2 regions of the Photobacterium angustum genome follow, and region 1 is predicted to be linked to the other one. Evidence: predicted binding sites of a transcription regulator. Region 1 holds the regulator's gene; the other holds the start of a gene.
What was found. Region 1 encodes MetJ, which represses methionine synthesis genes. Its sites were predicted from a motif close to TTAGACNTNTANANGTCTAA; they were not measured.
Positions count from the first base shown of each region.

Region 1 (16,288 bases):
TTGCACAACGTCACCATTACCAGTGATGATGAGTGAGCCGGTTTCATCGGCAACGGCCAACAAGGCTTCAAGCTTACGCAGAGCGCGATCAGTACGCCAATCTTTGGCAAGTTCTACGGCCGATTTTAGAAGGTGGCCTTGGTGCATCTCAAGCTTACGCTCAAAACGCTCAAATAGAGTGAATGCATCAGCGGTACCGCCAGCAAAACCTGCCAGTACTTTATTGTTATATAGACGGCGAACTTTACGTGCGTTGCCTTTCATTACTGTGTTACCAAGTGATACTTGGCCGTCACCAGCAATGACGACTTTACCGTTTCGACGTACAGATACAATAGTTGTCACGGGGTTAACCTCTCTGGTTCTGCTCCGGCATAGCCGGTATCGTTAATGTGAAAAGATCTGGGGATGAAAGAAAGGCTTTTCAAGTATGAACTGTCAATTGGTCGCTATTATTACGTTTATCTAACATAAAAAAAGGACGTACAGTGGTACGTCCTTCTGATTGTTTGGCTAACCTTGGAGAGTTATTGCCAATGCCAAATACCACACGGTGAAACACCAGCACTTTGTAGTTTAGCTTTATCTTTTTCAGCACTGCTTTTTTGTGAGTAAGGACCTAATACGACACGGTACCAGGTTCCTTTTGCATCACTGCTAATTTTAAGTTGGCTATTCATGCCTTGGAATGCAATTTTTGCTTTACGTTCATCGGCTTGTGATTTCTTACGGTAAGCCCCACACTGCAATACAAAGCGCACATTTGATGTCGCCTCGGGTTGAGTTTTTGCTGGACTTGGTTTTGTGTCTACAGCAACCACAGGCTTATCAGTTTGAGCGTTCTCTTTCGGTTTGGGTGTATCTGTTTTTTTAGCTGCAGTTTCTTTTTCCACTGGCTGCACACGTTGGTTTTTCAAGTCGTCTGGCACGATGACTTTTTTATTTTCTAATTCTTGAATATAACGCCATTTTTCTTCGGGTTTTGGCGGTAGAACTTCTTTATTAGCGGTTTTTTTAACCTCATTAATGGGTTGAGGTTTTGCACTAATTGGCAGTTCATCTTTAGGAACTGGTTTTTCAGGAACATCAGTACCAGACAAGAAGAATAAACCAGTAATAAGTCCAAATACTAAAACAATAGCGGTGACCGCCCACTTGATTGGAAATCCACTAGGAGCGGGGGCTTTTTTTCGACTCGGACTGCTTTTTTTATTTGCCGGTTTCGGCGAGCGTCCGCGTTTTACATAATCTTTAGTAGCCACGGTGATAGACAAATATGTTGAGAGAAGGAAAGAGTTCTATGTTACAAATTTGGAATGATACTGACTAGTTTTTATCACTAATAATGTGTGGGTTAAGGTCAATAGTTTGCAAAAACTGTGAACTTATGATTATTTCATAAGCTCACAGTCTTTTTATTACTATCGAGATGGTGGGGCTGCACTTTCACGGATCACCAGTTTCGCATCAAGTAAGCGAGATCCTGCTTGTACTTCCTTGCCTTTAAGCAACTCAAGTAACATCAGCATTGCTTGACGACCAATCTCATAGCGTGGTTGAGAAACGGTTGTTAATGGTGGATCACAATATTCAGCAAATTGAATATCATCAAAGCCAACAATCGAAATATCTTGAGGAACGCGAAGCCCAAGACGTTTTGCCTGCTGCATTGCGCCAATCGCCATCACATCAGAATGACAGAACAATGCGGTTGGTGGCTCTGGTAACGACAACAATGCGGTAACTGCGCGCGCACCAGCAGCAAAGCTAAAATCGCCCTTCACAGTATAGGCTGGGTTTAATGTGATCCCACCACGACGTAGTGCTTGTTGGTAGCCCTGATTTCGGAACTGGGATAATGGCGCTTGGTCGGGGCCTGTAATTTGCGCAATACGCTTATGACCCATTTGTGTTAGATAATTAACTGCTTCAAATGCCGCGGTGAGATTATCAATATGGATAGTCGGCAACTCTAATTCAGGTGCGTACTCACAAGCCATCACCAAAGGTGGTAGGTTCTTCTGTTCTGGTTTACTAACATCAAAAGGTAAGTCTGTACCAAGTAGTAACATACCATCGGCTTGTTTAGTAAATACTAAATTAACAAATGAGTTTTCACGCTTTTTCTGTTGACCACTGTCGCCCAGTAATACAAGGTAACCGTACTCCATTGCGGCTTCTTCGATACCACGAATAATCTCTGTGAAGTAGGGATCACAAATATCGGGGACGATAGTTACGATCGTTTTTGACTCATTGCGACGTAAATTACGGGCAAGTGAGTTAGGTGAGTAGCCAGCTTCCATGACAGCCTGCTCAACTTTTTTACGAGTTGAAGCCGATACTTTTTCCGGGTTCATTAGCGCACGGGAAACCGTTGCAGTCGAAACTCCGGCTAGCTGGGCAACATCCTTCATTGTCGCCATATTGCTTTCCTCTTTTATCTAAATCTCTCTTATTATGCGGCTGGTGGCTCGAAGTCAAAAGGACTGAGACGGAAACCAGCGAAGCAGTAAATGACTGATATTAGTCAATACTATTGATATTGTAGAGCGTATACACGGGATTAAACATGCCTCAAATAGCATAAATTACATTCACTATGTGAGTTTTGTCGCATTGTTGGTCTTAAGTTAAATCTTGCGGCTCTACATCAATCGACCAACGTACTTTTTTAGCCAGCGGCAGTAATTGAATTGCAGGCTTGGCAATACTGAGTATTTGTTGCAAGGCTTTGCGATTAGGGGTTTGTAAAATCAATTGCCAACGATAACGCCCAGCACGACGGGCAAGAGGAGCGGGGTTGGGCCCTAATACGCAGCAATCTTGATCATAAACGGGGCTGGATTCAAAAATGCCACGGATTTGCTGTAATAGTTGGCAAACGGTATCACTGTCATTAGCTTCCGCCCTTATTAAGACAAGGTGAGTATAGGGCGGTAACATAGCTTGCTGGCGTTCAATTAAGGCGGTTTGTGAGAAAACGCCATAGCCTTTATGAAGCAATGATTGTAATAGTTGATGCTCTGGGTGGTGAGTTTGCAATAACACTTCGCCCGGTTTACTCGCGCGCCCTGCACGTCCTGCAACTTGAATAAACAATTGTGCTAAACGCTCGGATGCGCGGAAGTCGTTACTAAACAGTGCGCTATCAACATCAATTAATGCGACTAAAGTGACATTCGGGAAATGGTGGCCTTTTGCCAGCATTTGGGTACCAATTAAAATTTGATACTCATTGTTTTTAATCGCTTCGAGATAGTTTTCTAAAGCCCCCTTGCGACGCGTGCTATCGCGATCAATGCGCACCGTCTTAAATTCAGGAAATAGGGTGGCGAGTTGATTTTCTAATTGCTCAGTACCAACACCGACGGGCAATAATTGAGTCGAACCACATTGCTCACATTGCGGCATGATGGGACGCTGAGTTGCACAATGGTGACAACGCAGTTCTCCAGATTGCTGGTGCAAGGTGTAATAAGCATCACAACGATGACATTCGGCGATCCAACCACATTCATGGCACATCATCGCAGGTGAAAAACCACGGCGATTAAGAAATAACATCACCTGATTACCCGCATTTAAGTGTTTACGCATCTCAGCGATAAGTGGTGCAGATAACCCAGCATCAAGATATAAACCTTTAACATCAATCACACCATGACGCGCCAATTGAGCGTTACCCGCACGTTTAGTTAAGGTTAAATGATGGTATTTGCCTGTTTTAGCGTTATGCAAGGTTTCTAATGCTGGTGTTGCAGAGCCTAAAATAATCGGAATGTTTTCTTTATTGGCGCGCATAACTGCAAGATCGCGAGCATGATAACGTAAGCTATCTTGTTGTTTATAAGACGCGTCATGCTCTTCATCGACAATGATGATGCCAAGGTTTGCAAAGGGGGTGAATAATGCAGATCGCGTCCCGATGATGATCCCCGCTTGATTATCTCGACCTGCAAGCCATGCAGCCATACGCTCGCTGTCGTTTAGCCCTGAGTGAACCGTTTCTAAAGGCACATTAAAACGACGGCGAAAGCGGTTAATCGTCTGAGGGGTTAAGCCAATCTCAGGTACTAAGATGAGTGCTTGTTTACCTGCGGCAAGCACCGGCTCTAGCAAGTTAAGATATACTTCTGTTTTGCCTGAGCCCGTTATCCCTTCTAAAAGATAACAGCCAAACTTAGGGTTACTATTCACGGTGGCAATTGCTAACGCTTGTTCTTCATTTAAACGTGGTTTTTCTTCAGTAACAGAAAACTGTTTCTGCCAGTTTTGGCTTTTGGGTTGTTGCTGTTGCTCAATGATCCAGCCTTTATTCGCTAACGTTTTTAAGGTCGTAGAGCTTACTTCTTCGCTCAATAGCGCATCATGACTGATAGCTCCGTTTTGCAGTAGACGCAGTATTTGGGCTTGTTTGGGTGCGCGAGTTAGGCCATTTAGCGGTTGTGATTTTCCCGCTTCTGTTAATGCCCAAAATTTCAGGGTGGTTTGTGAGGCTTCACGTCCTTTTCGCAATAATGCCGGCATTGCATTAGCCAGCGTATCACCAAGTGGGTACTGATAATACTGACTAGCCCATTTGAGCAAATCAAATAATGGCGGCATCCACAGTGGGGCTTTATCAATGACTTTTTGAATAGCTTTTAGTTGTTCGATTGGAAACTCAGAGCTATTTGTCAGTGCGGTAACGATACCTATTAAACGTTGACGCCCGAAAGGAACCTGCACACGCCCGCCGACAATAGGTAGGTCGTTGGGTTTGATTAAATAATCAAAGGTTTTATCTAGGGGAATAGGGAGAGCGACTCGAGCGATATTCGGGATCATAATTTACTGCTGTCATTGAGCTTGTGTTGAATAATACCAGACCAAGTGAAACTCGATAAGTGCTGTTAAGTCTGATAGGTGAAGAACGCGGTGTGGTACAAAGAAATTACGCGTGAAAAATCGGCATCTGTATTGATCTCCGCCGGATGATTGATTACTATACGCCGCCTGATTTGTCACATAATGTGACAAGCTATTTTTTAACGACGTGTGGTGCCCGGCTTTGGATCGGGAGAGCGACACGGCCTTTATTTTGAGGTTATCCCATGAAACAAGGTATTCATCCTGAGTACAAAGCAGTAAACGCACGTTGTTCTTGTGGCAACACTTTCGTATTTAACTCTACTATGGGTAAAGACATCAACCTTGATGTATGCGACAAGTGCCACCCATTCTACACTGGTAAGCAACGTCAAGTTAGTTCTGGCGGCCGTGTTGACAAATTCAACAAGCGTTTCGGTGCGCTTACTAGCAAGTAATTACTTGCCAGATGAATTTAGAAAAAAGGGATGCGAAAGCATCCCTTTTTTTATGCTTCAATAAAATATGTAAAGAATAACTGTTGGTTAAATGTATAAAACTTGTTGGCTATAAGCTGGGAAATTAATACTTAATGGCATATGATTTAATAACAAATACGAATTACACATAGATGTAATTTGCCATTATAAATGTCAGCGTTGAGGCTCAAATATCACTATGACCGAAGATTTTCGTCAACAAGCTCTAGATTACCATTCCCTTCCTACTCCTGGAAAAATAGCCGTTGCACTGACAAAGCCTGCTAATACGGTTGAAGACCTTGCTTTAGCGTATAGCCCTGGTGTTGCTGAGCCCGTTAGGGAAATCGCTCAAGATCCTGATAACGTTTATAAATATACCGCGAAAGGTAATATGGTCGCGGTGATCACCAATGGTACCGCTATTTTGGGTCTTGGTAATTTAGGTCCGTTAGCCTCTAAGCCTGTTATGGAAGGTAAATCATTACTTTTTAAGCGTTTTGCTGGTATTGACTCAATTGATATTGAAGTAAAACATCGCACTATAGATGAGTTTGTTGATACTGTTGCAAATATTGCCGATACCTTTGGTGGCATTAATTTAGAAGATATTAAAGCGCCAGATTGCTTTGAGATCGAACAGCGCTTAATTGAACGTTGTAATGTTCCCGTGTTTCACGATGATCAGCATGGTACGGCGATTGTCACAGCTGCAGGTATGATCAATGCCTTAGAGCTACAAGGTAAAGAAATTAGTGAAGCGGTGATTGTTTGTTTGGGAGCGGGAGCTGCTGCTGTTGCGTGTATGGAGCTATTGATAAAATGTGGCGCGCAACGTGAAAAAATTTATATGCTCGATCGTAAAGGCGTTATTCATACTCGCCGTGATGATATAAATGAATATAAGCAGCTATTTGCTAACAATACAGATAAGCGCACATTAGAAGATGTGATTGCGGGAGCCGATATTTTCGTTGGTGTATCAGGCCCTGATTTATTACCACCTGAAGCGCTAGCGCTAATGGCTGAAAACCCTATTGTATTTGCTTGTTCTAACCCTGATCCTGAAATAAAACCAGAATTAGCTCATCAAGTTCGAGATGATTTAATTATGGGAACGGGGCGATCTGATTACCCTAACCAAGTGAATAATGTTCTGTGTTTTCCGTTTATTTTCCGCGGAGCATTGGATGTGCGTGCAAGTCAAATTAATGATGAAATGAAATTAGCTGCCGTTCATGCAATTAGAGAGTTAGCGAAAGAGCCAGTACCACAAAGTGTGCTTGAGGCTTCGGGTGCATCACACCTTGAATTTGGCCGAGAGTATATTATTCCAAAACCGATGGATCCGCGTTTATTACCACGTGTCGCAAAAGCTGTCGCACAAGCGGCCATTGATTCAGGCGTAGCGCGTATTGAGATGCCTATGGGTTATATGGAAGTGTAATCGCGCTATTGCATTGATGATAAACAAATAAAAACCAGCCATTAGGCTGGTTTTTTAGTATACATAGTACTGCAATAATTATTCATTAATGTCTTCGTAGCTAATGCCCATCGCATCCATTAATGCTTTTGCTTCTGCAGGTAAATCGTCTGGACGATCTTTACGAATGTCATCATCAGTGGGAAGCGGTTGACCTGTGTAGGCATGAAGAAAGGCTTCACAAAGTAATTCGCTATTTGTTGCGTGGCGAAGGTTATTCACCTGACGACGAGTACGTTCATCTGTCAGAATCTTAAGCACCTTCAATGGAATCGAAACAGTAATTTTTTTTACTTGTTCGTTTTTCTTACCGTGTTCCGCGTAAGGGCTAATATATTCGCCATTCCACTTTGCCATGTTCTACCTTCTCAGCGATATTTGGGTTAATAATGGTGGTAACAGGAATCGACACTTTCTGTTAGCAACGGGGGATTGTAGGGCGGCGATATTACGTGAACATCGCGGTTTTGTCCCGTATTGAACAGAAAAATTACAGTAAGGTTGTTACCATTATTTTGTTATGGCTGAATTTTAGCGGGATTTACTGCCATAAGCAAAGACATATAGACGTCCAGATGTGTTGACGTCTTGTTTTGTAGTGGTTAAAGTTGTTATAAATTTATTATCTTGGGTTTAAATCCTGCCCCGACAAGGAATGTTTGTATGAGTGATAAGCGACTGGCGACAATTGCAGTAAGAACCGGTATTGATGTTGACTCTCAATATAACGCTGTTGTTCCTCCTATTTATTTAACGTCGACCTATAGCTTTCCAGCTTTTGGCGAAGTACCGCAATATGATTATTCTCGTTCAGGTAATCCAACTAGAAATACGTTAGCTGATGCGCTTAGTGAGATGGAAGGCGGTGCAGGTGGTGTTGTTACCAGTTGTGGTACGGCTGCGATGAATTTATTAGTAACGGCATTATTAGGCCCTGATGATTTGATTGTTGCGCCGCATGATTGTTATGGCGGTACTCACCGATTATTTAATACTCGCGCCAATAAAGGTGACTTTAAGGTTGAGTTTGTTGATCAATCTGATCAAGAAGCACTGGCTGCCGCTTTAGCAAAAAAACCAAAATTAATCTGGGTTGAAACGCCATCTAACCCATTAGTGCGTGTGATTGATATTGCGGCGCTGTGTCAGCAAGCAAAAGCCGTGGGTTGTCTTGTTGCTGTAGATAACACTTTCTTATCGCCGTTACTACAACAGCCAATTGAATTAGGCGCAGACTTTGTTGTTCACTCAACAACTAAGTACCTCAATGGTCACTCGGATGTGGTTGGTGGGGTACTGATTTCAAAAGATGCCGAAATGGCAGAAACCATTGCTTGGTGGGCGAACTGCATTGGTGCAACTGGCGCACCATTTGATGCTTACCTAACTCTGCGAGGTCTACGTACATTATCACCGCGTATGAGAATGCATGAAGAGAATGGTGTCGCGGTATTAGGTTACCTTCAGCAACAGGCGATGGTGGGCACTATTTATCATCCAAGCCTTCCATCACATCCTGGTCATGAGATTGCCAAGCGCCAGCAAAAAGGTTTTGGCTCTATGATGAGTTTTGAGTTTGCGGGTGATCAAACCCAACTTGAAGTGTTTGTGAAAGAGTTAAAGCTGTTTTCACTGGCTGAGTCGTTAGGTGGCACTGAAAGCTTAATTGCGCATCCATCAAGTATGACTCACCGTGCAATGTCTGATGAAGCACAGGCAGAAGCGGGGATCACCACCTCATTATTACGTCTTTCGGTTGGTCTTGAAGACCCTCGTGATTTAATAGAAGATCTTGATCAAGCCTTTAAACTCGCGGCGGAGGCTCACTAATGACAAAAGCATTACGCCAATTACATAAATTTGGCGGTAGTAGCTTAGCTGATCCTGAGTGCTATCGCCGAGTAGCGGATATTCTGGCGGAGTATTCAAACAATGAAGATTTAATTGTTGTGTCAGCCGCGGGAAAGACAACAAACCAACTTATATTATGGTTAGCGCAACTAGAAAAAGATGGTCGTCAAGCCCATGAGACCTTGTTATCTGTCCGCAGCTATCAGCAACAATTAATTGAGTCTTTGCTTTATTCACCGACAGCAGAACGTTTGATTGAATTGCTACATGATGATTTATCAACGATTGCTCGCTATGGTGAAAGCCCTATTAGCCCTGCACTTCGAGGCACCATTCAAGGGTATGGTGAAGTATGGTCTGCGCGATTATTAGCGGCATTACTGTGCCAGCGTGACTTACCCGCCACAGATTTGGATTCTCGGTTATTTTTACGCGCCGAACACGCCGCACAGCCAGAAGTCGATAGCCGATCGTCGAAGCCATTATTACAACAGCAGTTTGCACAACATAGCCATCACCGTTTAGTGATCACAGGCTTCATGGCTCAAAATGAGCAAGGGGAAACTGTCTTACTTGGTCGAAATGGTTCAGATTATTCTGCGACAATCATTGGTGCATTAGCAGATGTTTCTCGAGTTACGATTTGGAGTGATGTGGCTGGAGTCTATAGTGCTGATCCACGTAAAGTTAGCGATGCCTGCCTATTACCGTTATTACGATTAGATGAAGCCAATGAGCTTGCTCGTCTTGCAGCCCCTGTTTTGCATAGCCGTACATTACAACCTGTGGCACAAAGTGCGATAGATTTAACATTGCGTTGTAGTCATCAACCTGAATCAGGCTCTACGCGAGTAGAGCGTGTTCTGGCATCGGGTCGAGGGGCAAAAATTGTCTCTTCGCTTGATGATGTGTGTTTGATTGAAGTTGATGTACCACGAGGTATGGATGTTCAACATGTACGTGAAGACGTTGAGCGTTTATTGTCGCGCCATCAATTAGCACCTTTAGCGCAAAGCCTAGAGCAGAGTAAAGGCCGTATTATGCTGGCTTATACTCGAGAGGTGGTGAATGACGTATTAAATTTACTGCAAGATAGCGGAACACCTGCCGAATTACGGTTGCGAGAAGGCTTCTCAATGGTTGCTGCTGTGGGCGCTGGGGTGATCAATAACCCTATCCACTGTCATGGTTTTTATCAGCAGCTAAAAGGCTTACCGGTTGAGTTTATGACAGAAGCGGATTCGGGATTAAGTTTGGTTGCTGTATTGCGCCATGTCGAAACTGAAAGCTTGGTCAGTAATATTCACCAAGCGCTCTTTCAAGCTCAAAAACGAGTAGGGCTAGTACTTTGTGGTAAAGGCAATATTGGTACTCGTTGGCTTGAATTATTCGACCGAGAGAAATCAGCGTTAGAAAAACGTCATGGTTTAAGTTTTACTTTAATAGGGGTACTCGATAGTCGTCGTTGTTGGATGAATTTTACAGGTATCGATCCTTCGCTAGCACTGACACAATTCGAACAAGAAGCCATAGAGTATCAAGAGAGTGCGCTTTTCTCTCATCTTGCGAATGCTGATTATGACGATGTGATTGTGCTTGATGTCACAGCAAGTAGTGAGCTGTCAAAGCGTTATGCTGAAATAGCAGAACACGGTTTGCACTTAATTTCAGCCAATAAAGTGGCGGGCTCTGCGAGCAGTAAAGATTATCATGAGGTGATTGATGCGTTTGCGAAAAGTAGCCGTCATTGGTTGTATAACGCGACGGTTGGTGCTGGGCTTCCGGTGAATCATACTGTTCGTGATTTACGAGAGAGTGGCGATCAGATCATTGCTGTTTCTGGTATTTTCTCAGGCACTTTGTCTTGGTTGTTCCAACAGTATGATGGCAGCGTGTCATTTTCTGAGTTAGTAGAACAAGCGTGGCAACAAGGACTCACTGAGCCTGATCCTCGCCATGATTTAGATGGCAGTGATGTGATGCGTAAGCTCGTGATATTAGCCCGTGAATCAGGCCTAGAAATTGAGCCTGAACAGGTTAAAGTTGAAAGCTTAGTCCCAAGCGAACTTGCAGCATTATCTGTTGAGCAGTTTTTTGAACAAACTCAAGTGCTAGATGAGATTTTAGCCGAGCGATTAGAAAGTGCGCGTGAGGAAGACAAAGTTCTGCGTTATGTAGCTCGATTAGATCGCCATGGCAACGCTTATGTTGGTGTTGAAGCATTACCACAAGAGCACGCGCTAGCTAATTTGCTTCCGTGCGATAATATCTTTGCCATTGAAAGCCATTGGTACCGTGATAATCCGTTAGTGATTCGAGGACCTGGAGCGGGGCGTGATGTAACTGCTGGTGCATTATTATCAGATATAAATCGTCTGGCCTGTTTACTGTAACGGTTTGATAAAATTTTAAAGCCCGCTTATTAGCGGGCTTTTTATTTTTTAATGCAGCGTTGCGATGTTTTTTTCGAAAAAAAACCGCAGTAAACTGCGGTTTAATTATTTGATTAGAAAGATAATAACCTATAGCGCAACAGGGCTACCGTTACTGTCCATATCTTTTAGCTCAATAATCACTTCTTCAGCCCAGTCAATCCAAGCTTGGCGGTTATGTAAACCACGACGAAGTGTTAAACGATCTAAGCGTTGCTGGCGGTCCATTGATTTGTAATCGCTGAAATGAAGTTTTTCTAGCTCTTTGTAATGGCCGATCAGTGTTTGAGATTCATCGATCAATGCAGCAAGTTGCTTTTGCATTGGCTCTGAATTGTGAACACCACAAACTAACAGCTTTGCTGAGAACTCATCGCGAGTTGTGGGATTACGTGCTGGCTCTTCAAACCAATTAAATAGTGCTTGGCGACCGGCATCTGTGATGGCATAGACTTTACGATCAGGTTTACCCTCTTGAGGCTCAAGTCGACATGTTACTTGATCGTTAGTAGCCATCTTATTCAGTTCACGATACACCTGCTGGTGGCTCGCTTTCCAAAAATAGCCAATACTATGAGAAAACTCTTTAGTTATATCATAACCCGTTGCTTCTCTGTTGCTCAGCACGGTTAAAATTACGTGTGGTAGTGACATCTCTTCTATCCGTTAAATACGTCAAATAAAAATAACAACTGAACTAGATTACATACGCTTCGTAATGGCGCTTTTTATTTATAATCTTAATATCTTATAGTTCGGTTGAGACCGCATACAATATCATTAATTTGCTTAATATCGATACTTCAAGATGAAATATCTGATATACGGGCTTGCAAATTTATTATCTTGTGACCTTACTTCGATAGCGAAAAATCACTCGTACCATTAAGGCTTGGATAATCTTATACATCATCGCTCATATCGAAGTTACAACTATCATAGCCCTGTTAAGAAACTTTATGCTGTATCAATATTGAGACAAAAAAGATTTTTCTTAACATATCGATAAATAACGGGAAAAAAAAGGGCCATCAAATGGCCCTTATTAATTATCGCAATCTGCTAGCCAGTATTACGCATGCCTGTTGCAATACCAGCAATAGTAACCATTAAGGCTTCTTCAAGTGCTGAAGGTAACTCTTCCTGCTGTCGAGTTCGATATAACAGCTCTGCTTGTAGCATGTTAAGAGGCTCAACATAAATGTTGCGTAATCGAATTGATTCAGCGCCCCAAGGGTCTTGTTCCATTAAGTGATCGTTATTTTCAACCGTTAAAACGGCCTTAATATCTTTACCTAATTGATCACGAAGCTTTTGACCTAATGGCCATAGAGATTCATCTGTTAGACGCTCGTCATAGTATTTAGCAATACCGGTGTTGGTCTTGGCATAAACCATTTCAAGCATACCTAGACGTGTAGAGAAGAAAGGCCACTCTCGACACATATCTTCTAACAATTTCGCGTGACCTTTGTTGATTGAATACTGAATTGCTTCGCCTGCACCCAGCCATGCTGGTAGCAATAGACGGTTTTGACTCCATGCAAAAATCCATGGGATCGCACGCAAGCTCTCTACGCCACCTTGCGGATTACGTTTCGCTGGACGAGAACCAAGAGGCAGTTTACCTAACTCAAGTTCAGGCGTAGCCGCACGGAAGTAAGGAACAAATTCAGGATCAACACGGACAACATTGCGATAAGCTTCACAAGAGACTTCAGATAACACATCCATCAGTTCACGCCATTCCTGTTTAGGTGCTGGAGGCGGAAGTAGGTTGGCTTCAAGTGTTGCACTCGCGTAAAGGCTTAAACTATTGATAGCGACTTCTGGTAAACCTAACTTAAAGCGGATCATTTCGCCCTGTTCGGTTACACGTAAGCCACCTTTTAAGCTGCGTGGTGGTTGAGATAACAGTGCAGCATGTGCAGGTGCACCACCACGGCCAATACTACCGCCACGACCATGGAATAGGGTGATTTCAACCCCAGCTTGTTCGCAAACATCAACCAGTTTTTCCATTGCGCTATATTGCGCCCAACCTGCCGACATTACACCCGCATCTTTAGCTGAATCTGAGTAGCCGATCATGACCATTTGGTGGTTTTGAATAAAGCCACGATACCAGTCAATATTCAGTAGTTGCTCAATAACATCAGCACCATTATTCAAGTCATCAAGCGTTTCAAATAATGGACAGACATCCATTCTAAATGGACAGCCAGCTTCTTGCAGTAGTAAGTGAACGGCAAGTACATCAGAGGCCGTACGCGCCATTGAAATGACGTATGAGCCTAGTGCTTCACGGGATTGCTCTGCAATAGTTTTACAGGTTTCAATGACTTCTTTAACCTCAGCCGATGGTTCCCAGTCACGAGGAAGAAGTGGACGTTTCGATGATAGTTCACGAACAAGGAAAGCAATTTTATCTTGCTCGCTCCATTGGTCGTAATCACCCAGTCCAAGGTAACGAGTAAGCTCTGATATCACATCTGAATGACGAGTACTTTCTTGACGAATATCTAAACGGACTAAGTGTACGCCAAAACATTTAACGCGACGTAATGTATCAAGCAGTAGGCCATCAGCAATAATAGCCATGCCACACTCATGCAGTGATTGGTAACACGCATACAGTGGATCCCACAGCTCTGCAATATCTTCAATAACAATATCGGAGGCGGGTTTTTGACCATGAATCTTCGCATCAAGATTGTCACGAGTATGAACTAGCTTATTACGTAGTTGCTTTAGAATCGCGCGGTAAGGTTCATGCTCTTCGCCCGCAAGCTCACGCACTGTCTCGTTACACTGAGTCATGGATAATTCGTTGATCAACTCTTGAATATCATTGAGGTAAAGATCTGCCGCTTTCCAACGTGATAAAGAGAGCACTTCACGTGTCACGTTTGAGGTAACAAATGGGTTACCATCTCGGTCTCCACCCATCCAAGAAGAGAAGGTGACTGGTGATGCGTCAAGAGGAAGGGCTTCGCCAAGGTGTTGCTGTAATTTTTCATCAAATAGGCGAAGAAATTCTGGTACAGCTTGCCATAGTGAATTTTCAATAACGGCATAGCCCCATTTAGCTTCATCAATTGGGGTTGGGCGTTGCTGACGAATAACATCTGAGTGCCATGCTTGGGCAATAAGCTGTTCAAGGCGCTGCTCAATACGTGCTCGTTCAGAGGTTGATAACTCGCTAAGCTCTAATTGAGATAAACATTTATTAATCTGTACCAATTTGTGAATCATGGTACGTCGAGCGATTTCTGTTGGGTGTGCTGTTAGCACTAAATCAATATTAAGTTCACGAACCGCTTCAATAGAATCAAGCTGATTGACATCATTATCGGTCAGCTTATTAAATAGCTCATCGAGTGCATCAGGGCTGCATAATGTGGTTTCACATTGACGAGAGATAGTATGGTATTGCTCTGCAATATTCGTGAGATTCAGGAATTGGCTAAAGGCGCGAGCAACTGGAAGTAATTGATCATCGGGTAAGTTCTGTAGCTCATCGATAAGTTTTGCACGATCTTCTTCACTACCAGAATGTGCTGATTTAGATAGTTTACGAATAGTTTCGACTTTATCTAACAGTTCGTCACCATGTGCCGTTTTAATGGTATTACCAAGCAGGTGGCCTAGCATACTTACGTTACTTTTTAACGTGCTGTATTTCTCATTCATATCGCATCCATCTCGTAATTTAGTTACATCCAATTTAAACTTCTAACAGACAATCTAGCCGTGATCTCACTTTGAGGTCAACTATCATTACATTTATAAGTGTTAAAACCGATCTATTTTGATTTTGGTCATAAATGCGATTGAAGTCTGTAATTTTGTTTCATTATTGCTCGTTTGCTAACAAATAACAGTTAGTAATAATATTGTCTCAAACTGATGTCAAATCGATGAATGATGAAAATGTTACAAAAAGATGAAGGAAAAGTTTTGAAAAGGATTGGGAAAGTGAGGTTTTTAAGGCTTTTCTGTTGACAGTACGTTAATTAATCAGTAAACATATAAATGCAACGCAAACGAATAATTTATTGCTTTATTTAGCCGTAACCTGAGCAAGGAATGCCGGGTCTCCATTGTTAATTTAGGATGTTTTAACATGAACCAAGCGAAGCTTTTTACTCATACCTTCCGACGACGCTAAGTCATATTCGCTTGGTGCGTATGCGCCCCTCATATTTGCTGTTTTCAGCACTCCTTGTTACACGTTACTGCTGCAAAAAAATAAAGACTCAAGCCAGATTTGCGCCTAAACGGTAACAACAATCATTAGACTAAAAATGGAATTTGTAATGTTAAAGACTCTAATTATCGGTGCAAGCGGCTATACCGGCGCAGAACTTGCGAAAATGGTGGTTAAGCACCCTCACTTAGAACTTGCGGGTTTATTTGTTTCTGAAAACAGCCTTGATGCGGGTAAACCGTTAAGTGATTTGCATGGTCAATTGAAAGGCATTGTTGATTTACCGTTACAGCCGTTAATCAGTCCAAGTGATATTGCTAAAAATGCTGACGTTGTTTTACTTGCCACAGCCCACCAAGTCAGCCATGACCTTGCTGCCAGTTTTCTTGAACAAGGGTGTCAGGTTTTTGATTTGTCTGGTGCGTTTCGTGTCAAAGGTGATGATTTCTATACCCAATATTATGGCTTTGAACATCAATATTCAGATTGGCTTGAACAAGCGGTTTATGGTTTGGCGGAGTGGAATCATGATGCAATTACCAAAGCACAACTAATTGCTGTTCCGGGCTGTTACCCAACAGCTTCACAATTAGCGCTTAAACCATTAATTGAAGCGGGTTTACTTGATACCGAGCAGTGGCCAGTGATTAATGCGGTCAGTGGTGTGTCTGGCGCTGGTAGAAAAGCGACCATGACTAATAGTTTCTGCGAAGTAAGCCTGCAAGCTTACGGTTTATTTTCCCACCGCCACCAACCTGAAATCAGTACTCATCTAGGTCGTGACGTTATTTTTACCCCCCATCTTGGCAACTTTAAACGTGGCATTCTTGCAACTATTACAGCGAAGCTAGCACAAGGCGTTACGCTAGAGCAGGTAACGGAAGCATTGAACCTAGCATATGCATCTACAGCAGATAAACATGCGGTACGTCTTTTAGGAACACAAGCGGCACGTCTACAGAATGTGGTAGGGACTTGC
Region 1 covers NZ_MSCJ01000001.1:2,699,724-2,716,011, reverse strand. Annotated here, with positions in the region: gene hslV (ATP-dependent protease subunit HslV) at 1-345, opposite strand, end outside; gene BTO08_RS12305 (SPOR domain-containing protein) at 528-1,262, opposite strand; gene cytR (DNA-binding transcriptional regulator CytR) at 1,422-2,444, opposite strand; gene priA (primosomal protein N') at 2,629-4,830, opposite strand; gene rpmE (50S ribosomal protein L31) at 5,097-5,309, shown strand; gene BTO08_RS12285 (malic enzyme-like NAD(P)-binding protein) at 5,530-6,777, shown strand; gene metJ (met regulon transcriptional regulator MetJ) at 6,856-7,173, opposite strand; gene BTO08_RS12275 (O-succinylhomoserine (thiol)-lyase) at 7,480-8,646, shown strand; gene BTO08_RS12270 (bifunctional aspartate kinase/homoserine dehydrogenase II) at 8,646-11,060, shown strand; gene BTO08_RS12265 (PadR family transcriptional regulator) at 11,190-11,753, opposite strand; gene ppc (phosphoenolpyruvate carboxylase) at 12,162-14,792, opposite strand; gene argC (N-acetyl-gamma-glutamyl-phosphate reductase) at 15,419-16,288, shown strand, end outside.

Region 2 (16,288 bases), 1.8 Mb from region 1:
CGGCACTAACCGGTGATGTTCGACAAGTTGATTTCATTATTAACGGCAATGTTGTTGCAACCGATAAAACTGCACCTTATAGCAGTTCTTGGACGGCGCAATCAGCAGGTAATTACACTGTCACAGCCCTCGCTACAAATGGTAACGGTGAAACCGCACTATCAACCGCAGCCAGTGTAAAAGTTCAAGAACCGATTGAGACTCAACATAACTTAATTGGCTATTGGCATAACTTCGTTAATGGCTCTGGCTGTCCAATACGTCTTCGTGATATTTCACCAGCTTGGGATATTATCGATATCGCATTTGCTGATAATGATCGCAACAGCGACGGTACTGTTCACTTTAATTTATACAACGGTGACATTCGCAGTAGTTGTGAACCGCTTGATCCACAACAATTTAAAGATGATGTTCGTGAATTACGCGCACAAGGTAAAATCATCGTTCTTTCACTGGGTGGTGCTGAAGGTACTATCACTTTAAATAACGATGCCGACCAAGCAAACTTTGTTTCAAGCTTGACTGATATTATTAATGAATGGGGATTTGACGGACTCGATATTGACTTAGAAAGTGGGTCAAACTTACTTCATGGCACAGAGATCCAAGCTCGTTTACCTGTTGCGTTAAAACAAATCGAAGCCAACATTGGTGGTGATATGTATTTAACCATGGCACCAGAACACCCTTATGTTCAAGGCGGCATGATTGCTTACTCAGGAATTTGGGGCGCTTACATCCCGATGATAAATGAGTTACGTGACATGCTAAATCTGCTGCATGTACAACTATATAACAACGGTGGTTTAGCAAATCCATATACTTCAGGAGTAGCCCCTGAAGGATCGGTTGATATGATGGTGGCTTCAGTCAAAATGTTAGTAGAAGGGTTTGAACTGGCAGATGGCAGTCAATTTGCACCACTTCGCGATGATCAAGTTGCAATTGGCTTGCCGTCAGGACCAAGTTCCGCGAACTCTGGACAAGCACCAACACAAAATATTATTGATGCACTAGATTGTGTAACCAAAGGCAATAGTTGTGGCTCTGTTGTTCCGACTAAACTGTATCCAAACTTTGGTGGTGTAATGACATGGTCTATTAACTGGGATGTTCATGATGGCTTTAATTTCTCTGGTCCTATCGGAGATAAGCTTCAACAAATGAATAGCCAACGTTAACCCGTACCTATGATATACAAACGCCAAGATTGCTATTTATGCATCTTGGCGTTTTATTTGAAATTTTGAAATAAGGTAAATAATTTAATAGCGCTTAATTCGAACCACTTTCATCGTTTCAACTTCAAACCCTGCCACAACCATCATTTCAGGATAATACGTCATATTCACTTTACAGCCATTTAAGCTTTTATATTTTTTCTTCCGTTTAAATTTAAATGGAACATCGTAGCCTTCAATCATCAACGTATGCAGGATCCACTCACCGTCTTCTCGCTGAGTATGTGAGCGAACTTTCAATCCATCGCTATGAATGAGTTCAGCATGTTTTGCTACAAGCTTATCCACATCAGATTTCATGATATGCGTTTCCCTTTTATTTATTGTTCAAAAACCACATATACAAAAACAGAGAGCCTAAGCTCTCTGTTTTGTATTTTATTCTACTTTCTATATTACTATGAAAGAGGGATAAATAAACCTGCCAATGTCGCACTCATTAAATTTGCAAGTGTTGCAGCAAAAATAGCTTTCATACCTAAACGTGCAATCTCAGGACGACGTTGTGGAACAATACCACCTAAACCGCCCATTAACATTGCAATAGAAGTTAAGTTAGCAAAACCACACAATGCAAAGGTCACAATCGCTTGAGAGTGCTCGCTTAATTTAGCTACTGTTTCAGGCTTCATTAAATCAGCGAATGCAATAAATTCATTAACAGCAATTTTAGTACCAATCAAACTTGCAGCCGTTGTTGCCTCTGACCATGGCACACCAATTAACCATGCAACAGGCGCAAATAGATAACCAAAAATCATATCAAGGCTTAGATGATGTAAACCATCCCAATTAAAGCCCAACCACTGACCAACAGAGGCTAACCAGTTACCAATATGACCTAAGCCGCCATTCACAAGCGCGATTAAACTGATAACCGCCAGTAAACTTGCGCCGACTGCCATAGCAATTTGTAAGCCACTTAACGCGCCACGAGAAGCTGCATCAACCATGTTAACCGGTTCGTCTTCTTCACCATCGTCTTCTTCTTCCATGGTGTGAACACCTTCAGTTTGAGGAACAAGCAACTTTGCCATCATCAAACCTGCAGGAGCAGACATAAAGCTTGCCGCGATAAGGTACTTAAGCTGAACACCTAATCCCGCATATCCCACCATAGTACCACCAGCAACAGATGCTAGACCGCCAACCATTACTGCGAATAATTCTGAACGTGTCATTCGAGCCAAAAATGGTCGCACAACTAAAGGCGCTTCAACTGAACCGACAAAAATATTAGCCGTTGCAGACATTGACTCTGTACGTGTTGTACCCAGCAGCTTTTGTAAGATGCCACCAATCGTACTGATCACCCATTTCATGACACCTAAGTAATACAGTACAGAAATTAACGCAGAGAAAAACACAATTGAAGGCAAAACGTTAACAGCGAAAATGAAACCTAATTTAAATTGTGCTAACTGACCGAACAGGAATTCAGTACCTTCATGGCCATACTCAAGAATGCCGGATACGGCACCTGATATGCTATTTAAAACTACACGACCAATAGGAATGTATAAAATGAAGCCAGCAAAAATAACTTGAATACAAAATGCACCCAACACGCTACGCCAATTAATTGCACGACGATTTTCTGAAAATGAAAAACCAACGGCAAAAATAACAATAATGCCTAAGATGCCGACCAAATAATGCATGGTCATTCTCCAATGTGTAGTAGTAAACGATTGCGGGGGGATTCTATTGAGAAATAAAAATGTGACAAGGATCAAATTGTTATTGCAATTAACAATTAGGAAACAAAAAACAAGGAAAATGACTATTTTTCATGCTAAGCAAACGAAAAGCGTTAGATTAGTTCCTATAGGGGATACTATTGTTTTCATAGTTTACAATCAGAAACATTTAAAACAGCGTTTAGCTAACCGTTTGCGTCACGCTGCTGTTTTTTACATCATATGATTGGTGAAAATAAAGACTTACTATTATGAATAATTTAATGGCTTATTAAAGCTGACATGAAATATTCCCTGACTCGATATGTTCACGAATAAACTCAATAAATAGATTCACCTTCGAGGGTAAATACTTATGGCGAGGGTAAACGGCATACAATGGCATATGTTGTGTTAACTGCCAATCCGGCATTAACCGAATTAATTTCCCTTGGCGGATTTCATCTTTTAATAAATACGTCGCTAAATACCCTACACCATTACCAGAAATGGTTGCATCACGTATTGCATCTGCAGAATCCACTCGATAATTGCCCGTTACCTTCACATGTTGTTCTTCATTTCCTAGACTAAAATTCCAAATATTGTCTTTACGCTCACGACTAAAATACGTAATACAGTTGTGATGTTGTAAATCATCAGGATGATAAGGCACACCATGCTTTGCTAAATAATCAGGGCTAGCGACTAGAACAAAATCACAATTAGTTAAGTGGCGAGCAACAAAACCTTCAGGAGGAGAATCCATAAAACCTATCCATAAGTCTAATTGCTCTGAGATCAAATCAACACGATGATCAAATAAGCTGAGTTCAAGATTAACTAATGGGTTTTGTTCATGAAATTCATTGATGAAAGGCGCCACATGATTTGAAGCAAATGACTGCGCAATACCCACTCGTAATGATCCTTGCTGGCTATCACCAAAAATCAGCAGTTCGCTTTCTGCTTCATTAATTTCATCGACAACCGCTTCGCAATGTTTCGCAAAAATTCGCCCCGATTCTGTTAACGCAAAAGAACGTGTTGTTCGCTGTACTAGTTGTACACCAAGGCGTTCTTCTAGTTGTTGAACCAGTTTACTCACTTGGGTACGCGAAATTTCCAATAACTGAGCAGCCTTTGTAAAACTCTTCTGCTTGGTTAGAGCATTAAACACCACCATCTGCTGCGCTTTTTTTAACATCGATAGCCTTTATTAACATAAAAAGTCTGGTTGGGAAGTCATTACAATTTAACTATCCATCACAACCGTTCATTTTACTATAGATAAAGTGTCAAACAACTCTCTGATATATTGGTTCAAATTCACTTCATAAAGAAGCTTATATCAACAACAATTAAATATGACGCATCGCAACATTCAACTTTTGAACATATAAATAGGTGAAAAATCGCTCACAACTAACTGTAACTATATAAATTAACTCATAAAAATAAAATGCTAAATAACGATAAAATACTTCTATCGCTTTAATGGCATAAAATTAAAGCCCTAATTAATCCCTATTAAGTATTTGTGACAACATTCATAGAGTGTTCAAAGTTCTGAAACATAAGTGTCACACAACTTTCCTAATCTTTGTCACGTTCATTTAAATCTACAGTAATAAGCAACCACGAAGGACTAGGAAAATGAAAACAAAGATTATCGGTGCAATCGCTTTAGCAGGAACAATGGTAGCTAGCACTGCAGCAATTGCAGGTGAAACTATCTCTGTTGTAGGTTCAAGCTCAGTAACACCGCTTATGGAAGTTTTTGGTGAGACTTACGCGAAAGCAAACGACGTAACAGTAGAAGTTCAAGGCCCAGGTTCATCAGCAGGTATTCGTACTGCACACGATGGCTCAGCCGATTTTGGTATGTCTTCTCGTGCGCTTAAAGCATCAGAAGAAGCACCTGAAGTAAAAGAAGTGGTTATTGCTCGTGACGGTATCGCTGTTGTTGTTAATAACAACAACCCGGTTTCTGACCTAACAAAAGAGCAAGTTGCAAAAATCTATAAAGGTGAAGTAACAAACTGGAAACAAGTTGGCGGTGAAGATAAGCCAATCGTTGTTGCTACACGTGATACAGCATCAGGTACTCGTGGTGCTTTTGAAGACATCATGAAACTAAAGAAAAAAATCAATGGCGTTAAAGTTTCAGCTATTTCACAGAAAGCACAAGTTGCAAGTGGTAATGGTCAGCTGAAAACAACAGTTGCAAACAACCCATTTGCTATTGGTTACATCTCTTTAGGTTCAGTAGATAACACAGTTAAACCGCTAGCTATCGACGGTCACAAACCTTCTGTTGCTGCAATCAAATCTGGTGACTACACAGTTCAGCGTCCATTCCTTGTTGTTTACAAAGAAGGTCGTCCATCTGCTGAAGCTCTAAAATTCCTATCTTGGATGAAAACAGCTGACGCACAGAAACTTGTTGAAAACAAAGGCTTCATCTCTACACATTAATTAGTATTTTACGCTCAGCTCATTTGGGCTGAGCGTTTTTTTGTTTGTCAGTAACTGGTCACTTTTGTACTGGTTCTGGAGTAAGTAATGACCATCGCGAATATTGAAAAAACAGCAAAGAACACTTCTTCGCTAAAATCAAAAAAACGAATTGATTGGCGAGAAATATTCTTTAAAAATCTATTTATGTTAAGTGCCGCTATCGGTATTTTATCTCTTATTACCATTGGCTACTTTATTTTCCGCGAAGGTTATGCAGCCTTTGCGCAAGCTGGTGTAGCAGGTATCGTCCTTGGTACTGATTGGTTACCACCAGCGCTATACGGTATTGCACCAATGATCGTTGCATCACTGGTTTCAACCGCTGGTGCTGTCGTGTTAGGTGTACCTATTGGTGTTTTAACTGCTATTTTTATCGCAGAAGTAGCCCCAAAACGTCTAGCCAATTTAATTCGTCCAATGATCGAACTATTAGCTGGTATTCCTTCTGTCGTTTATGGTTTCTTTGGCTTAGTTATTATCGTGCCGCTTATCCAAGAAGTATTTAATGTTCCTGCCGGTAACACTATTCTGGCTGGTATCATCGTGCTTGCAGTCATGATCTTACCAACAGTTATTACGGTATCTGAAACCTCTATTCGCGCTGTACCTCGTGCGTACAAAGAAGGGTCTTTAGCATTGGGAGCATCATCGATGTTCACCATTTTCAAACTACTGGTTCCGGCAGCTCGCTCAGGCATCATGACTGGCGTCATCTTAGGTGTTGCTCGTGCTCTTGGTGAAACGATGGCGATTATCATGGTAATGGGTAACTCCCCTGCTATGCCTGAAGGTCTACTAGAGTCTGCACGTACGTTAACAGCGAATATTGCAATCGAAATGTCTTACGCAACCGGTATTCACGCCAGCGCATTGTACGCTACAGGTATTGTCCTTCTGGTTTTCATCATGATGCTAAACGGTGCGCTTTTGTTTTTAAACCGTGAGCGTGCGAGGTAAAAGTTATGTCTTTAACAACAAATACATCGGCATTGGCCAAAGCCAATCCAAAAGCACAAAAACGTAAAGATCAGATAGCCTTATCTTTGATTTGGTTATCAGCAGGCGTTACGGTTGGTTTTTTACTTTGGGTGATTTGGTACATTTTAAGTAATGGTCTAGCCCATGTTAATTGGTCCTTTATTACTTCTGACTATACCACTATCGGTCAAGAGTCAGGAATTTGGCCGATGATCGTATCAACTATCTATATGGTTATTGCTTCTATCTCAGTTGCAGCACCGTTAGGTATTATGACGGCTATCTACTTAACTGAATATGCAAAAGTAGGCAGTCGTTTAGTTAAAGTCATTCGATTCTGTACAGAATCACTCGCTGGTATTCCATCAATTATTTATGGTTTATTCGGTATGACATTCTTCGTTGTGGTTATGGGTTTTGGCTATTCCATTTTATCGGGTGCATTAACACTCAGTATTTTGATTCTGCCTGTTATTATTCGAACCACAGAAGAAGCTCTAATGGCTGTTCCTCAAACCTACCGTGAAGGTTCATATGGTTTAGGCGCATCTAAAATCTACACCATCTGGCGACTTATTCTTCCTAGTGCAATGCCAGGAATTGTAACTGCTATCATCCTCAGTGTCGGTCGTGTTATTGGCGAATCCGCACCGGTATTTATGACCGCAGGTATGGTTGCACGTATACCTGAAAGTGTTTTTGACTCTGGTCGAACACTTACCGTGCACCTTTATAAGTTAACCCAAGAACTGTACACCGTTCATGAATGGAATCAGGCATACGGTACTGCCACCGTTCTTATTGTTATTGTTCTTATTATTAACTTAATTACCAAACTAATTGCTAGCCGTTTCAACACTGCGACTTACTAATTCTGAGGAAGACAAAATGAATAAATTTAATATTGAAAACCTAGATCTTTACTACGGTCAGAACCAAGCACTAAAGCAAATTAACTTACCTATTCCAAATCGTCAGGTAACGGCTCTTATTGGTCCATCAGGTTGTGGTAAATCTACCCTACTTCGTTGCCTTAACCGCATGAATGATCTTATTGAAGGCGTAAGCATCAAAGGATCACTGACCATGGATAGTGAAGATGTTTATGGCAATATTGATGTGGCACAGCTACGTATTAAAGTCGGCATGGTATTCCAAAAACCAAATCCATTCCCAATGAGCATTTACGAAAACGTTGCTTATGGTCTACGTGCACAAGGCGTTAAAGATAAAAAAACCCTTGATGAGATTGTAGAGCAATCTCTTCGTGGTGCCGCATTATGGGACGAAGTAAAAGATCGTTTGAAATCACACGCATTTGGTCTATCGGGTGGTCAGCAGCAACGTTTATGTATTGCACGTACAATCGCAATGAAGCCTGAAGTTATTTTGATGGATGAACCAACATCCGCACTTGATCCTATTGCAACCAAGAAAATTGAAGATTTAATGGAGTCACTGAAGAAAGATTTCACCATTGTTATCGTTACTCACTCAATGCAGCAAGCACGTCGTATCTCAGATCGTACTGCATTTTTCCTTATGGGTGAATTAGTTGAACATGATGAAACGCAAAACCTGTTTACTAACCCTCAAGATGATCGCACCCGTGGTTATGTAAATGGTGATTTTGGTTAATTAATAGAAGTTAATTAACGTTCTTCCTCTTCGCATTTTTTAGAATAATAATAGCGATGGTACTTTTGCCTCTTCCTTGTGAAGAGGCTTTTTTATATATGTTGCATTTGAAATGCTTGTTTTAATAATTTAAACATGTATTATTGATACATGTTTAAAGAAGAGCGAGTAGTCCAATGTCAGATTTTGCTTTAACACACAGAGAAACCACTAAATTTTCTGAGCGCCTTGCGTATAAAATCACACAGCTTCTCAAGTATTCTCTTAATATTTTCTATGGCAAAAAATACGCTAAACGTGCTGTGATTTTAGAAACCATTGCTGCCGTACCAGGTATGGTTGCCGGCATGTTTAACCATTTAAAAGCCCTTCGCCGAATGAAAGATGATGAGGGTTGGATCAAAGAGTTATTAAGTGAAGCAGATAATGAACGTATGCACTTAATGATCTTTTTAGATATCGCTAAACCAAGCTGGGTTGAACGTGGACTCGTCTTATTAGGGCAAGCCGTTTTCATCTGTGTCTACAGTATTATTTACCTCACTTCATCAAAGATTGCGCACCGTGTCGTGGGTTACTTTGAAGAGGAAGCTTGTAAAAGCTATACCGAATTTTTAGAAAAAATTGATAGTGGTGAACTTGAAAATGTCGCAGCGCCACAAATTGCAATTAACTACTATGAGTTACATGATGATGCAAAACTACGAGATGTTGTATTAAGAATCAGAGAAGATGAAGCTAAACATCGCGATCGTAATCATAACTTTGCTGATTGTTATCAAAACAAGGATTTACCAGCTCACCAAGCCTAATCAAAAATAATATTGGAGAGAACTTATGGCATCTATTCCTAATAGCTTTATTAACTACAAATCAACCTCAGTATTTAATCGTGACACTGTGCCGAAAATGTTAGTTCATGAGCACAACACCCGTGAAGGTGTATACGGCAAAATTAGTGTTATATCTGGGACTCTGAAATTTTATGGCTTTACTGAAAGACGAGGAGAAATCGAACAAGAGGTTGTTGTTCAGGCAAATGACTCACTCATCAGCCCGCCTCAATACTGGCATAAAGTTGAATTAATGACGCCTGACACTCAATTTCAAGTACATTTCTATGCAGACAAAGACAGTGAGATAGCGCGCCAAAACTTAAATGAACGTTCATAGTAAAGTTACAATAAACCACGACAAGTCACTAAATTGTCGTGGTTTTCTATTTTTCATATCAACTTAAACAATTATTTCCACCATCTATTCTTCTTGTTGATTACTTGCAAATTTCTAACTTTCTGCCTTAAAACTAATATATAATCTGCGCCTATTTTCTCTAGCCAGCAAAAATATGCATTAATTAAATTGTATATATGGCTTTTCTTTGATTATGTTTACACCAGTAGGAGTTAATCGCATTATGCGCTTTCTGGTATTAATATTATTACTTGTATCTTCTCTTAGCTTTGCCGAGAGTAAGACCGATACGTCCAAGCAAACCGTTAATCCTAAAGTAGAACAACTACTTCAACTCAATAGTGAAATAGTAACCTTATCTAAGGAGACAACTACATTAACAGGATCTTCTCTCGATGTAGTCCGCTTACAAATACTAAATAAAAATAACGAACTTCGTGATATTCTCTCGAGTATGATTAAAAGCAACGATGTCGATAAAAAGTTGCTGTTAACACAAGTAGATAAACAAGTTGTATTTGTTAGAGAAGCCAATAAATTTCTTGATGAAAAATTAACACGAGATCAGGAAGTTCTCGATAAAGCTAAAGATGCTGACAAACTTGTTGCTTTAAAAACAATAGCTGAAACACGTCAGGTTTCAACTTCAATTCTAAAAGAAGAATGGCAAAATTATCAATGGCTAGAAAAACTAGGAAAACCAGCCCCACAAGCTGTAAAAGAATTAACCAACAAAATTGAGCACCGCCTAGCATTTACTTCAACATCTCTAACTTTTGATAGTCAAGCATTAGATGTTGCTAATAAGCAATTAAAATCAGCCAGTGAAAGTGAAAAAAGTACACTTCAACTTTCCCAGATCCTAGCTCAACGCCAAGTTGATAATGATACGACTAACTTAGAAAATCTGATTGAGATTGCAGATACGGTAGGTATTGATACTGCTGAGTACAAAAAACAACTATTCGAACAAACCGGTAACGTTACTAATGATTTGCTAAATAGCAAAGTTATTTGGTCTATCGCATCGGGTTGGACAACAGATCTAAAAGATTGGTTACTAAGCAACCTGCCACAAATGCTATTTAAAGTGTTTATTTTTGTTTTGATCATCTTTGCATTCAAAACATTGAAAAACATTGTAAGAAAAATGGTAAAGCGTGCAGTTTCTACAAAGAACTTAAACATGTCTATCCTGATGCAAGAATTCTTTATCTCTATGTCAGGTAAAGCCGTTTTTGCTATTGGTTTGCTTATTGCTTTATCTCAAATTGGCTTAAACCTAGCCCCTATCCTCACCGGTTTCGGTGTGGCTGGTATTATTGTTGGTTTCGCATTACAAGATACGCTATCAAACTTCGCTGCAGGTATGATGCTACTGATTTACCGTCCATTTGATGTCGGCGATCTGGTTGAGGCTGGTGGTATTACGGGTAAAGTAAGCCATATGAGTCTTGTAAACACCACAATCAAAACATTCAGTAACGAGATGCTAATGATCCCAAATAGTAAAATTTGGGGTGATATCATAAAGAACGTAACGCACGAAAAAGTACGTCGTGTAGACATGATCTTTGGTATTGGTTACAGCGATGACATTGAAAAAACAGAACGTGTGTTAAATGACATTGTTTCTGAGCATCCGGCAGTACTACGTAGCCCGGAGCCAACAATTAAATTACACACTCTAAACTCTTCATCTGTTGATTTTATCGTACGCCCTTGGGTGAAAACAGACGATTACTGGGATGTATACTGGGATATCACACGTGAAGTGAAGATGCGCTTTGATCGTGAAGGTATTTCAATTCCATTCCCGCAACAAGATGTACACCTGCATATGGTTGAAAAAGCCATTGAATCTAAAAAAGCTTAAATAGACCAAATAAGTAAGGGCAAGATATTACATCACCTCTGTAATACCTTACCCTTCTTTTAGCATTAGCTAATATAAGGCATTTTTATAACCACCATGCTATATCCATGTCTCCTCTCTTAAAACATGATTCATCAGCGATAACACGTTACAATATGAGAGATTTGGAATAATTAAATCTTACAATTATCTTGTAGTTAGCTTAACGAATTACATTTGGTTACGTAAAAAAATGTAAAGTAATACTCTGGTAGAGTAATTTAAGCTATAGTTATTCACACAATGAAACGGCGTACAATAACGTTGACCTAAAAATAGAATGTGTTTATCACGCTTTACTATTTTTAAAATAGAATTTATTCAGGAATGATTATTATGAAAAAGCGTCTTTTATCAGTTTTGGTACTACCTTTGATGCTAACAGCTTGTGCAGGAAACAGTGCTATGAACTCAGCGCCACATAAAGTCACTGCAAACGAAATCAGCAATGGCAATTGGGAATTAGTTCAAATCGATCACAAAGATCTTACATTACAAGCACCTTTCCAAGCTCCTAGTCTAGAGCTAGGTTCAGATCTTGCCGCTAACGGTAACGCAGGTTGCAACCGTTACTTTGGTCAAGCAGAGCTTAAAGATGGTCAACTACGCATTGAAAAAATGGGGATGACAATGATGCTTTGTCCTGACGATGCTATGAAAGTTGAGCAAACATTCTCTGAGTCATTATCAGACTGGAACAAAGTTGCTATTTCTGGCGACACGCTAACGCTGACAAATGCAAAACACACGTTAACGTTTACGAAAAAAGTTGCTGACGTTAAATAAGCACTAGCTTCAGTTATACAGAAAGGCAGCCTTTAGCTGCCTTTTATATTTTTCTCTTTTACTTATTTACACAGCTGTTTTAACGAACTCTTGGCGTAATTTTTTAGCTCCGCTAACCATATTTGAAAGTGCTGCTTCCGTTTCAACCCAGTTACGTGTTTTCAAACCACAATCAGGGTTTATCCATAACCGTTCTACTGGAATTAATGTCTCTGCCTTATTAATTAATGCAGTAATATCTTCAACGGCCGGAATATTTGGCGAATGAATATCATAAACTCCAGGGCCTATTTCATTCGGGTATGAAAACCCTTCAAACGCTTTTAGCAATTCCATATCAGAGCGTGATGTTTCTATTGTGATAACATCTGCATCCAATGCAGCAACAGACCCAATAATATGATTAAACTCGCTATAACACATATGCGTATGGATCTGGGTCTGCGGCTCAGCACTAGCGGCTGAAATCTTAAAAGCATTAACAGCCCAATCTAAATACTGTTTCCATTGACTACTTTTAAGCGGTAAACCTTCACGAATCGCTGGCTCATCAATTTGAATAATTTTAATTCCAGCAGCCTGTAGATCGGCAACTTCATCACGTAAGGCTAAAGCAATTTGGTTAGCAATATCTTCACGGGTTAAGTCCTCACGTGGGAATGTCCACCCCAAAATCGTGACAGGGCCTGTTAGCATCCCTTTCACAAGCTTTGTTGTTAATGATTGGGCATAACTGATCCAATCAACCGTCATAGGTATAGCGCGATAAATATCAGACACAATCACGGCAGGCTTTACACAACGTGAACCATAACTTTGTACCCAACCAAATTTTGTTACAGCGAAGCCTTCAAGTTGTTCGGCAAAATATTCAACCATATCATTACGTTCAGCTTCACCATGTACCAGCACATCGAGATCTAATTGCTCTTGGCGACGGATTGCGTCTTGAATATGTCCTTTCAAACAGGTGTCATATTCTTGCGCTGATAAGCGCCCTGCTTTGAAATCACGTCTTTGAATTCGAATATCATCCGTCTGTGGAAAGGAACCAATCGTCGTTGTTGGTAGTAACGGTAAATTTAATGATTCTCGCTGTAATTTTGCTCGTTCATTATACGGTAATTCACGTTCAGCCAATGCTGCCGTCATTGCTTCTGTACGTAATCGAACTTCACGATCATGAACTAATTTGCTAGAAGTACGGGCTTTAATCGGTGCGCTATACGAAACACATTCAGCAATTGCAGTACTATTTCCATCTAACGCCTGTGCCAACAATGTGACTTCTCGGCATTTTTGTTTAGCAAAGGCAAACCACTGGCGCGTTTCTGGTTTGAGTCCTGTTTCCAAGTCTAGATCAATTGGGCTATGTAATAAGGAGCAGGATGTCGCGATCCACAAACGCCGACCTAATTGTGCTTTAACGGGCTCAAGCACTTCAAGCAATTGCGTTAAATCAGCACGCCACACATTACGTCCGTTAATCATGCCAGCAGAGAGTACCCAATCGCTTGGTATCGCATTAACAACTGCTTCTAATTGCTCAGGAGAAGCCGACAAATCAATATGTAAACCATCGACTCTTAGCGCCGTAATTTTATCTAGTTGATGCGTAATGCTATCAAAGTAAGTGGTGAGTAATAACTTAGGTTGGCCGTGTAATACTTGATAAGCCAATTTGAACGATTCTGCCCATGCTTTCGGTAACTCAAGGGATAATGCAGGTTCATCAATTTGTACCCACTCAACACCTAGCGCTTTTAATTTAATTAAAATTTGTTGATAAGCCGTTAGCAAGCGAGGTAATAAAGAAAGGCGATCAAACCCTGCTTCCTTTTCTTTGCCTAACCAAAGATAAGAAACCGGTCCTAATAAAACAGGTTTTACTTCATGTCCTGCCTTTTTTGCTTCAGCCACTTCTTCAAAGAGCTGCTGCCAACTGACGTTAAAGCTATCATCTGCCGTAAATTCAGGAACAATGTAATGATAATTGGTATTAAACCACTTAGTCATATCTGATGCCGCACATTCACAGCCTGTTGGCGCTTTTCCTCTTGCCACACGAAACAGTGTATCTAAGTCAGGAAAACCATGGTCATGGCGCTGTGGTATATGACCAAGCAGCATACTGGTACTGAGTACGTGATCATACCAAGCAAAATCACCGACTGAGACATAGTCTAAACCTGCACTAACTTGATCATCCCAGTGACGGTGACGCAATAAATACCCTACTTCCTTTAACGCTGACTGATCAATGTCACCGCGCCAGTATTTTTCTTGCGCAAATTTAAGCTCACGGTGACTACCAACTCGCGGGTATCCCAAAATATGGGTAATCGTTTTATCTTCTACTTGCTGACTCATCTCTTGTTCCTTCAAAATTTGTGATTTACTTTCTGTTGTCTACACATTGAAGGAATGAGTGATATTGAACAACGTCCAAATATTCACTTGGATTATGAATATTTCTCACGTTGAACGTATGGCGATATAAATTGATCTACGCTAATATAGACGTTTAGCCATCTAGACGTTTACGATTATATTAAAAAACGGTAAGTTGATAAAAGAACACGCTTTCACAAGGACGTAGATAAGCATGATTGAGTTAAAACACCTTCGAACATTATCAGTATTACGAGATACTGGCTCATTAACGGCGACAGCCAATACATTATGCTTGACCCAATCGGCTCTTTCTCATCAATTAAAAGATCTAGAGCAGCGGCTTGGTGGTCAGCTATTTTTACGAAAAACTCGACCTGTAAAATTTACTGCAGAAGGTGATATTTTATTAAACCTTGCAGATACAATTATTCCGCAAATCACCCATGCAGAACATGAACTTGCTAACATAAAACAAGATGCTAATGGTCGCTTACATATGGCGATTGAATGCCATTCCTGTTTTCAATGGCTAATGCCTGCATTGAAGGAATATCAGGTGCAGTGGCCGGCTGTAACACTAGACTTCTCATCAGGCTTTGGCTTCGAACCATTACCTGCTCTTGCTTGCGGTGAGCTCGATTTAGTGATCACGTCTGATATTCAGCCACGTAGCGAGATCCATTATGAACCTTTATTTGATTTTGAAATGCGATTAATCGTTAGTGTTAACTCCCCTTTAGCAGAAAAGCCTTTTATCACACCGCAAGATATTGCCGATCAAACCATGCTAAGTTATCCCGTACAAAAAAATCGTTTAGATGTCGTCAAACATTTCCTACAACCTGCGGGCATAGAACCAAAAGCTTGGAAACAGGCTGATAATACATTGATGCTAGTACAAATGGTGTCGGCAGGATTAGGCGTTGCCGCACTACCTAATTGGGCTATTCATGATTTTGCGCAACAGGGATTAGTCGTAAGTAAACCGTTAGAACAAGGTTTATGGCGACGTTTATTTGCCGCTATTAGAGCGTCAGAACAGCAACGTCACTATCTACAAGCTTTTTTCGCAACGGCAAGGCAACAATGCCAACTCCATTTAGAAGGTATTAAGTCGGCATAATTCATACAAAATAAAAGCCTCACTTAATGAGGCTAATTTATGGATTAATGTATTATCGGAATTGATTAGTTATTGGATCATACTGATAACCTAGCTGTGCCAACTTATCTGTCAATTCGCCTTCATCTAGTTCATAACGACTCAATAATTCAGACATGCTACTGCATTCTAAACGTAAGCGCTCATTCACGATCCCGATGACAATGTTGCCATCCATACTCAAAAGATTGTTAATTTCCATACACCTTCCAGCTCCCTACATTAATAGCTTAATCAAAAAGTGTTCATGGTACTCATTAAGCATAGACGTAGATAACCAATACGAAAAAGCCGCTGTAAAAGCGGCTCTATTTCATCGCTCAGAATGTCGAGAATTAAAACAGTACTAACTGTAACCCCGCAGAAAACATCAATACAACAAGCGCAATCATTAACTGCCAATTGTTCGCTTTTTTATTTAATAAGATGTGACCAGCCCAAATCACTAAGCCAATCACCATTAATGCCAATGCCGTAATAATTTCTATCATATGGTGGCTTGTTGTTGCCTGGCCAAGAGTCATGATCTGCCAGATCATAAATAAAATCGTTAATATTGCACTAATAAAACCGACAAACGGTAATATGCGGTGAAATGCCTGTAAACGCGTACGCGCAAAAGTCAGTAAAACATGGGCTAATGCACTGCCATATAATGCGATAGCAACTAAGCTAATCGCAATTTCAGGCATATTTAAGGTGGGTAATAATACAAGCCAACAAATAAATGCTAATACATCACTACCATATAAAACTTTAATAGGCCCAGCATCGCGTG
Region 2 covers NZ_MSCJ01000001.1:872,683-888,970, reverse strand. Annotated here, with positions in the region: gene BTO08_RS03750 (Ig-like domain-containing protein) at 1-1,184, shown strand, start outside; gene BTO08_RS03745 (hypothetical protein) at 1,269-1,544, opposite strand; gene BTO08_RS03740 (NupC/NupG family nucleoside CNT transporter) at 1,643-2,905, opposite strand; gene BTO08_RS03730 (LysR family transcriptional regulator) at 3,216-4,130, opposite strand; gene BTO08_RS03725 (phosphate ABC transporter substrate-binding protein) at 4,580-5,401, shown strand; gene pstC (phosphate ABC transporter permease subunit PstC) at 5,489-6,400, shown strand; gene pstA (phosphate ABC transporter permease PstA) at 6,406-7,293, shown strand; gene pstB (phosphate ABC transporter ATP-binding protein PstB) at 7,310-8,059, shown strand; gene BTO08_RS03705 (alternative oxidase) at 8,236-8,871, shown strand; gene BTO08_RS03700 (DUF1971 domain-containing protein) at 8,897-9,232, shown strand; gene BTO08_RS03695 (mechanosensitive ion channel family protein) at 9,477-11,129, shown strand; gene BTO08_RS03690 (META domain-containing protein) at 11,505-11,954, shown strand; gene metE (5-methyltetrahydropteroyltriglutamate--homocysteine S-methyltransferase) at 12,021-14,324, opposite strand; gene metR (HTH-type transcriptional regulator MetR) at 14,560-15,471, shown strand; gene BTO08_RS03675 (DUF4250 domain-containing protein) at 15,524-15,712, opposite strand; gene BTO08_RS03670 (hypothetical protein) at 15,846-16,288, opposite strand, start outside.
Region 2: metE (5-methyltetrahydropteroyltriglutamate--homocysteine S-methyltransferase) is a predicted target of MetJ. The motif match lies at 14,479-14,498, and genes of this name have one in related genera.